2 linked regions of the Defluviitalea raffinosedens genome follow. Each later gene encodes a partner of the first gene's protein in a complex. Links are inferred from orthologs where the notes say so. Each region holds a gene or a part of one and is shown on either strand. Other genes may lie near its edges.

Region 1 (4,803 bases):
CAGAGTATAGACAATATCTACGAGCAAATTATAAAAGAAGTAAGCAGTTTATTAAAGGAGGATGCTTATGAAACTCATATTTGCGATCATTCATGATGAAGACGCCCACGGAGTAATGGATGAATTAAATAAAAAAGGTTTTGGAGTTACAAAGCTTGCCAGTACCGGTGGATTTTTAAAATCAGGAAATACAACGATCTTTATTGGAGTAGAAGAAGAAAAGGTTGATGAAGCTCTTAGTATTATAGAAAAGAAATGTAAAAGCAGAAAACAGGTAACAACAGCAAATTTACCACCAACCAATATAACGGAAGGATACATTCCTTATCCTATAGAAGTGACTGTAGGAGGAGCTACTATTTTTGTACTGGATGTAGACCGTTTTGAAAAAATCTAAGTTTTAAAGGGGAAAAAACAATGGATATGAAAGTCGGGCCAATTCAAACACCTTCTATACAAGCAACTAAAGAAGTAAAGGAAAAATCAGTAGAAAAAGATTTTGCCTTCACGCTTTTAAGCAAAATTGAGGAATCAGAGCTTCAAGAAAAGCTTGAAAAAATGTTAGAGGATATCACGGTCCAGGGTAAAAAATTAGCTGACCATATGGATATTAAAGATTTAAGAAAATATAGAACTTTGGTTTCTGACTTTATGAATGAAGTGGTATCGAGATCTCATAAGTTTTCCAGAGAGAATTTCCTGGATAAAAGAGGAAGACACCGGGTGTATGGTATTGTAAAAAAGGTTAATGACAATTTGGATGAACTGGCCCAGGAACTCATTAAAAAGGAAAAAGACCACTTGAAAATCTTAGAAAGAGTTGATGAAATCAGAGGATTGCTTTTGGATATAATAACTTAAAAATAGATCTATAAACTGCTGTAAAAAAACACAGCGGTATTTTTTTATCAAAAGATAGGAGATTTGCTATGTATACATTTGAAGAAATTATTGGTCATAGAGGAGTCATTCAAAATCTCCAGCAAGCGATTGAACACAATAAAGTATCTCACAGTTATATTTTTGACGGCATTTCTGGTGTTGGTAAAAAGATGATTGCATTTACTTTTGCCAAAACGCTTCAATGTTTGGAAAAAGGAACTGCACCCTGTAATAAATGCAGTTCGTGCAGAGCTTTTGACTCAGGAAATCATCCTGATGTTTTTTTTATCGATACAGATAAAAAGAATTTAGGAGTAGATGAAATCAGAGACCATATTCAAAAAGATATAGAAACAAAACCCTATAAATACAGGTATAAGATTTATATAGTGGACAAGGCGGACAAAATGACCGTGCAGGCTCAAAATGCCCTTTTAAAGACCATAGAAGAGCCTCCTTCCTATGGAATCATTATGCTTATTTCTACGAATTACAAACAATTTCTTCCCACTATTATATCAAGATGTTCCCTTATAAAGCTAAATCCTCTGAAGCCAGGAGAAATAAAAGATTACTTTAAAAGTACTGCTGTAGATCCTCATATGATTGATCTATACATTACTTTTTCCGGTGGAAGTATTGGCGCTATTAAAAACATGATGGAATCAGAGCATTTTTTGGAAATCAGAGAACATGTCATAAGATGGACTAATGAAATTCACTCAGGAGATTTAATGAAATTGTTTGAAATCCAAAAAGAAATGGAAAACTATAAAGAAGAAATAGATTTTGTACTGGATTTAATGTATGCTTGGTATAGAGATATTTTATTTCTAAAGCAAATGGGTAATAATCCATATATCATTAATAAAGATAAAGTTGATGTTTTGTTGAATACAGCTATGGTCTTATCTTATAATAAACTTGGCAAAAGTTTGGATGCAATAGAAAAAGCAAAAAAACAACTCAGGCAAAATGCGAATTTTCAACTTGCTTTAGAAATTATGTTACTACATATAAAGGAGAATGCACATGAACGTAATAGGAGTTCGTTTTAAGCGAGCAGGAAAAATATATTATTTTGATCCCGGTGATTTAGAAATAGAAGAGGGAAGTCATGTTATTGTAGAAACTGCAAGAGGTGTAGAATATGGAACGGTTGTTATAGCCAATCGAGATGTTCCTGAAGAACAATTGGTTCATCCCTTAAAAAGGGTGATTAGAATTGCAACGCCGGAAGATGATGAGACAGAATTTGAAAATAAAAGAAAAGAAAAAGAAGCTCTTGAAATATGTAAGCAAAAGATCAAAGAGCATAATTTAGAAATGAAGCTCATAGATGTAGAATTTACTTTTGACAATAATAAAATTATGTTCTATTTTACTGCAGAAGGAAGAATCGATTTTAGAGAACTGGTAAAGGATTTGGCGGCAATTTTTAGAACAAGAATAGAACTGCGTCAAATAGGAGTCAGGGACGAAACAAAAATGATGGGAAGCATAGGTATCTGTGGAAAGTCTCTATGTTGTGCGAGTTTCTTGTCAGAGTTCCAGCCGGTATCTATAAAAATGGCTAAAGAGCAGAATTTGTCCTTAAATCCTACAAAAATTTCTGGTGTTTGCGGAAGACTTATGTGTTGTCTGAAATATGAAGAAGAAACCTATAAAGAAATTAATGCGAAACTGCCTGATGTAGGACAAGAAGTAATGACTCCTGACGGTAAAGGAACTGTATTATCCGTTAATGTTCTTCGCCAACTGGTAAGGGTAGCAGTTGTTAAAAAAGAAGGAGATACGGAAGCTGGTGTATATTCTGTAGATGTCCTTCAGTTCACACCTTCTCCCAAGAAAAAAGATGAACAGGAAATAGAAGAGATCTATGATGAATTTACAGAATAATATTTTGCTTAGGGAAGGGGAAAGGATCGATGACCTGAATTTAAAAGGTTATCAAATCATTCAAAACCCCAAATTCTTTTGTTTTGGGATGGATGCAGTTTTACTTTCCGCCTTTACAGAAGTCAAAGAAGGAGATACAGTACTGGATTTAGGCAGTGGAAATGGCATAATACCTATGTTATTAGAAGCAAAGACTAGAGGAAAAAAATTTATCGGTCTTGAGATTCAAGAACAGAATGTGGATATGGCAAGAAGAAGCATTCTGCTTAATCATCTGGAAGACAAAGTAGAAATCCATCTTGGGGATGTTAAAAAAATAAAAGAGTATTATAAAGCCGAATCCTTTGATGTTGTTACATCCAATCCCCCTTATATGAATGCAGAAGGGGGACTAAAAAACTCCCATGAAGCAAAAACCATAGCAAGACATGAAGTGCTTTGTTCTTTAGAAGATATTATTTATGCTGCTTCTTATGTATTAAAAAATAAGGGCAGCTTTTATATGGTTCATCGTCCCCACAGATTGGTTGATATTATGGTGCTTTTAAGAAAATATCGTCTTGAGCCGAAAGCATTACAAATGGTTCATCCTTATATCGATAAAGAGCCTAATATGGTCCTTATAAAAGCGGTGAAAAATGCAAGAGCCTTGCTTAAGGGTTTAAAGCCTCTTATTATTTATAATGAAAAGGGTCAGTATAATGATGAAGTAAAGGAAATATACAATGAATAAAGGGGTAGCTCAATGCCTGGAACATTATATTTATGTGCAACACCTATTGGAAATTTAGAAGATATTACATATAGAGCGGTAAGAATTTTAAAAGAAGTGGATTTAATTGCTGCAGAAGATACAAGACATACAAAAAAACTCTTAAATCATTTAGAAATTACTACACCATTAACCAGTTACCACGAGCATAATAAGGCCGCTAAAGGACCAATATTGATTGAGAAATTAAAAGAAGGTTTAAACATCGCTCTTGTAAGTGATGCTGGAACTCCTGGAATATCCGATCCGGGAGAAGATCTTGTACGCCTTGCCCATGAAAATAATATTTTGGTTACGCCAGTACCGGGGGCCTCTGCGGTAATCTCAGGGCTTATTATATCGGGACTTTCTACCAGAAGATTTATTTTTGAAGGTTTCTTACCTACGGACAATAAAGGGCGAAATGAAAGGCTTAGAAAACTTTCTAATGAAGACAGAACCATTGTACTATATGAGGCTCCCCATAGGCTTTTAAAAACCTTAGAAGCCCTTTATGAGGCCTTAGGCAATAGAAAGATATCCATCGTAAGGGAACTTACCAAGCAGTACGAGGAAGTCAAAATAAGCACCATAGAAGAAAGCATAAAGTACTATCAGGAGGTTTCACCAAAAGGGGAATTTGTTTTAGTTATTGAAGGATTATCCAATGAAGCAATCAATGAAATAGAAATAAAGAAATGGGAAAATATTAGCATCGATGAACATGTCAGATTGTACATAGATCAAGGTAAAACTCAAAAGGAAGCCCTAAAGCAAGTGGCTAAAGACAGAGGGCTCAGTAAAAGAGAAGTTTATCAAATCATTCATCAAATCAAATAAAGAACAATAAAAAAAAGCCAGCTTCTGGCTTTTTTTTATTGTTCTTTAAGTTCCATTCCTGCTAATCTTACAAGTTCAATAATTGTTTCTTTAGAGATTTTCTTACCTTTATAGTCAATTAAATCTTCCATGCTACCAGTAAAAATGTCTGCTGGTTCATATTTCTTTAAAATGATTTTGTCGTTATCAACGAAAATCTCCAAAGCATCTTTTTCATGGATGTCTAAATTTCTTCTCAATTCGATAGGAAGCACCACTCTTCCTAATTCGTCTACTTTTCTTACAACACCTGTTGATTTCACGCTATATCCACTCCTCTAATATTTTGTTTTTCGACATTATATTACAATTAAAGAGTACCATAATTAACAATAAAAGTCAACACTATTTTTAAAATATAAAGAAATACATACAATAATAGTTATATAAGT
Region 2 (4,695 bases), on another replicon or contig:
AGAATTCTGTATTTACTTTTTCCACCAAATTTTGAGCCTGGGTTCCTTCAAAGCTTTTTTCATCTATATTTTCTTCTTTTAAATCAAGCGACTCCCGTATGGAATGGATTTCATCTATTAAAGGATGAATATTTTTTTCATCAAATTGAGTAAGATAATTAGAGACTAATTTTTGGTATTCTTTTTGGAAAGCTTTTAAATTTTCTTCTGCTTGATCGAGCATATTTTTCATTTTAGAAAGGCGGCACTTGGCATCATTTTTTATTTGCTCCGCTTCTTTTTTTGCGTCGGATATGAGCTGGTCTGAAATCATTTGAGCGCTTACGATTGCCTGAGTGATGGCTTGTTCTTTTTCTTTGTAGTTATCTATTTGGCTTTGCAATGTAGAGATGTAAGAGTCCACCTGCTGTGGGTCATACCCCTTGCGGACTATAGAAAAATCTGTTTTCATAGGCTACCTCCCGCTATTAATATATTGGTAAAAATGGATGATACTAATAGATTAGCATTAATTTTATTGTAAGGCAATTGAATTTTCATAGTTTCTATGGCAAAATAGTACTATATACAGAAGGAGACTTGTCATGGAAGATTTGGAAATCTACTATATGAAAGAAGCTTTGCTTTTGGCCAAAAAAGCTTTTCAACTAGATGAAGTACCGATTGGAGCAATTATTACTTATAATAACCAAATTATAGGCAGAGGATATAACCAAAGAAATACTAAGAAAAATCCTCTCTCCCATGCAGAAATTCAAGCTATAGAGGAAGCGGCAGTTTACTTAGGGGATTGGCGCCTTGAGGGCTGTACCATGTATGTGACCTTAGAACCTTGCCCGATGTGTGCCGGTGCCATTGTGCAAGCCAGAATGGATAAAGTGGTTTTTGGAACAAGGAATCCCAAGGCAGGCTGTGGAGGTTCTATTCTTAATATTTTGCAAGAAAAGGCTTTCAATCATCAGGTAGAAATTGTGGAAGGAGTCTGTATGGAGGAATGTAGCAGCATTTTAAAAGAATTCTTTTCAAAAATGCGCCTAAAAAGGGAATAAATGGACGTTGACATATGAGTTAAAAATCTGTATACTAGGTAATGCATCACTTGATATAGTTAATAAGATTTCCGTGCTAGCCGGGGAGTTAGCGGTGCCCTGTAACCTGCAATCCGCTGTAGCAGGGGTGATGCCTGCCTGAGGCCTTATCTCTTTAAGGTCTGCCCTTTGTAAGTGGCGATGAGAATCGGGTCTTACGCAATAGAAGTTTACGAACCGTGTCAGGTCCGGAAGGAAGCAGCACTAAGTAAATGTCTCTATGTGCCGTAAGGGTGCCTAGTTTGAGCTAACTGCAAAGGTAACGCTTGGGGAGAATTGTCGAAGGCAGGTGCACGGATCATAATAATAAATAAATATAAAACAGATGGTCAAGCCATCTGTTTTTTTATTTAATGTTACATAGGAATACATAGGAAATCCTTTTTGATTTCCTATGTAATAAAAAAAGCCCTCATTCTTTCTTCTAGCCAAATATGGATTTTATGTTAAAATATAAGGATAAACTATTAAAAAATGCGAACACTTAAAGCGAAAGGATAAAAAGAGGTGTAACTATGTCCTACATGGCCCTGTACAGAAAAAAGAGACCTAAAAGTTTTGAAGATGTATTAGGACAAGATCATATTGTAACGACCTTAAAAAACCAGGTTAAATCCGGGCGAATTGCTCATGCATACCTTTTCTGTGGAACGAGGGGGACGGGGAAAACTTCTACTGCAAAGATTTTTGCCAAGGTTGTCAATTGCAAAGAACCTGTTGACGGACAGCCCTGCAACCAATGCAGTTTGTGCAAAGCCATGGATGAAGGAAGAAGTATGAATGTCATCGAAATAGACGCAGCTTCCAATAATGGAGTGGATAATATCAGGGAGATAAGAGAAGAGGTAAAGTATTCTCCCACAGAAGGCAAATACAAGATCTATATTATTGACGAAGTGCATATGCTTTCTACGGGAGCATTCAATGCACTTTTAAAAACTCTGGAAGAACCTCCTGCCCATATTATTTTCATATTGGCAACGACTGATCCTCAGAAAATTCCTGCCACCATCTTATCCAGGTGCCAAAGATTCGATTTTAGAAGAATCTCTATCGAAGACATTGCCTTAAGGTTAAAGCAATACATGAAGGAAGAAAATGTTGATATTGAAGATAAAGCACTGCATTATATCGCTCGTTTATCAGAAGGATCCATGAGGGATGCCCTAAGTATATTGGATCAGTGTATATCTTTCCACTATGGAAAATCCATTACTCTTGAACATGTATTGGATATGCTGGGGGCAGTGGATAGTGATATTTTCTTTGAATTTACATCCATACTGCATCATCAGGATAGTTTAAAAGCCATAGAGCTCATTGATCAAATTATGATGAAAGGCCGGGATATTGGCCAATTTGTTATGGATTTTATTTCTCATCTTAGAAATTTACTGATCGTACAAAGTACAAGCAATCCGGAAAGTATTCTGGATGTGACCAAAGAACATGTTGAGATTCTAAAGAAACAGGCAAAAGAAGTGGATGGGGTTTCACTGTTAAGATGGATTCGTATATTTTCAGAGTTATCCAATGAATTAAAATATACGGATCAAAAGAGAATCTTGCTTGAAGTGAACATTATAAAGATCTGTCAGCCGATAATGGATGAATCCAGAGATGTTTTGCTCGATAGAATTAAGCTGTTGGAGCAAAAGCTGTCTCAAGGGCTTATGGTAGCCACTAAAGAAGAAGTTAAACCTGAGCTCAAAGCTCTGACAGAAACTAAACCTCAAGTTGTAAAACCTAAAGCAGTTTCTAAAGATATTAAAAAGGGAGTCGATCTGTGGAATGATATCAAGCTGGGATTTGATCCGATGCTGCAGGCACTGCTTACAGATACCAAGGCTGGTTATTTAGAAGACGATATTTATTACATTGTGTTTAAAGATTCTGTGATCATAGACGCTATAAAAAAGAACCATGGGAATGCAATAATAGAAAAAATAGAAGAAACTTTGAAAAAAGAAGTGAATGTAAAGTTCATATCCATTGCAGAATATGAAAAGAAGTATAAAGAAATCTATGGAAATGTAAAAGAATCATCAGAAGAAACAGATCACATCGAAAAAGTAATACAGTTTTTCCAGGATCAAAACATTCATTTGGAAGTATGGTAAATATATTTATTTTTTTAAGTAGTCATGATAATATAAATATGATATAGAAGTAAAGAGGAGGATTTTGATGGCAAAAAGAAGTTTTGGCGGTGGAATACCTGGAAATATGAATAATTTATTAAAACAAGCTCAAAAGATGCAAAAAGAAATGGAAAAGATGCAGCAGGAGCTGGAAGAAAAAGCAATCACTGCAACTGCAGGAGGCGGTGCTGTAGAAGTTGTATTTAACGGCAAGAAGCAAATGCAGTCTATTACCATTAAGCCAGAAGTTATTGATCCGGATGATGTAGAAATGCTTCAAGATTTAATTCTTGCGGCTGTTAACGAAGGACTTCGCCAAGTGGATGAACTCGCTAATCAGCAAATGGGAAGAATTACAGGAGGAATCAATTTACCAGGAGGTCTTTTCTAAATGGGGTATTATGGAGATCCCATGGTGAAACTGATAGAAGCTCTCTCCAGCCTTCCGGGTATTGGAGCAAAAACTGCGCAGAGGCTTGCTTTTCATATTATTCATATGCCGGATGAAAATGTAGAAAATTTATCCAATGCAATTATTCAGGCAAAAAAAAATATAAAATATTGCAGTGTATGTTATACCTTAACGGATAAAGAAAAATGTGATATATGTTCTGATCCTAAAAGAGATGAAAAAACCATAATGGTTGTGGAAGACCCAAGGGATATGGCAGCCTATGAAAGAACGAAAGAGTATAAGGGTTTATATCATATACTCCATGGCGCCATTTCACCCATGCTGGGTATTGGGCCTAAGGATATAAAAATTCAGGAACTTTTAGAAAGAATACAAAATACTGAGGTTAATGAAGTCATTCTTGCAACCAATCCCAACATAGAGGGAGAAGCCACTGCAATGTATATCAGCAAACTTTTAAAACCTCTGGGCATTAAAGTGACCCGTATTGCCAACGGTGTTCCGGTTGGAGGAGACTTGGAATATGTAGATGAAGTTACTCTATCAAGGGCATTGGAAGGACGACGGGAACTGTAATAAAGTTTTTTAATGCGTAAAAAAGTTCTTTAGAACAGGAGAAATTTTAGATTTAATCCTAAAATTTCTCCTGTTTTTTTTGCTCTAGTTTTCTCCAAGTTGGATGTCAGTATATATATTATCTTGAAATTAATATTATAATTAGTGTATAACTTAATTATAATTTACTGCACAATTGTAATCTAATGAAAACTAAATATATAATTTACAGGAGGTATAGAATGAGAATTGAACATGTTGCAATGTATGTAAATGACTTGGAAAAGACAAAGGATTTCTTTATCACTTACTTCAATGCGAAATCAAATGATGGATACCATAATAAGAATACTAATTTTAAATCATATTTTTTAACATTTGATCATGGGGCAAGATTAGAAATTATGAATAAACCGAATATGGAGGATATAGATAAAACTTTGTTCCGTACTGGGCTAATTCATATTGCTTTCAGTGTTGGAAGCATAGAAAAGGT

Evidence for each region.
Region 2: holB (region 1) and dnaX share a complex: the UniProt entries of both Bacillus subtilis proteins name them as parts of the DNA clamp loading complex. The link is inferred for Defluviitalea raffinosedens from one-to-one orthologs.

The regions. Positions count from the first base shown.
Region 1 is NZ_JAFBEP010000022.1:2,938-7,740, forward strand. What follows is about bases 1-2,934. They hold holB (DNA polymerase III subunit delta'), read left to right. Parts: upstream 1-929; coding sequence 930-1,940; downstream 1,941-2,934. Other genes in these bases: tmk (dTMP kinase), read left to right, coding at 1-96; JOD07_RS12890 (cyclic-di-AMP receptor), read left to right, coding at 68-397; JOD07_RS12895 (YaaR family protein), read left to right, coding at 418-861; JOD07_RS12905 (PSP1 domain-containing protein), read left to right, coding at 1,915-2,781; JOD07_RS12910 (tRNA1(Val) (adenine(37)-N6)-methyltransferase), read left to right, coding at 2,765-2,934. Outside these bases: more of JOD07_RS12910, read left to right, coding at 2,935-3,514; rsmI (16S rRNA (cytidine(1402)-2'-O)-methyltransferase), read left to right, coding at 3,527-4,372; JOD07_RS12920 (AbrB/MazE/SpoVT family DNA-binding domain-containing protein), read right to left, coding at 4,408-4,674. UniProt on the Bacillus subtilis protein: DNA polymerase III is a complex, multichain enzyme responsible for most of the replicative synthesis in bacteria.
Region 2 is NZ_JAFBEP010000010.1:26,575-31,269, reverse strand. Bases 1,080-3,905 are described here. They hold dnaX (DNA polymerase III subunit gamma/tau), read left to right. Parts: upstream 1,080-1,603; coding sequence 1,604-3,208; downstream 3,209-3,905. Other genes in these bases: recR (recombination mediator RecR), read left to right, coding at 3,621-3,905; JOD07_RS08795 (YbaB/EbfC family nucleoid-associated protein), read left to right, coding at 3,276-3,620. Also shown: JOD07_RS08815 (DivIVA domain-containing protein), read right to left, coding at 1-451; tRNA adenosine(34) deaminase TadA, read left to right, coding at 585-1,049; more of recR, read left to right, coding at 3,906-4,220; JOD07_RS08785 (VOC family protein), read left to right, coding at 4,442-4,695. UniProt on the Bacillus subtilis protein: Part of the beta sliding clamp loading complex, which hydrolyzes ATP to load the beta clamp onto primed DNA to form the DNA replication pre-initiation complex.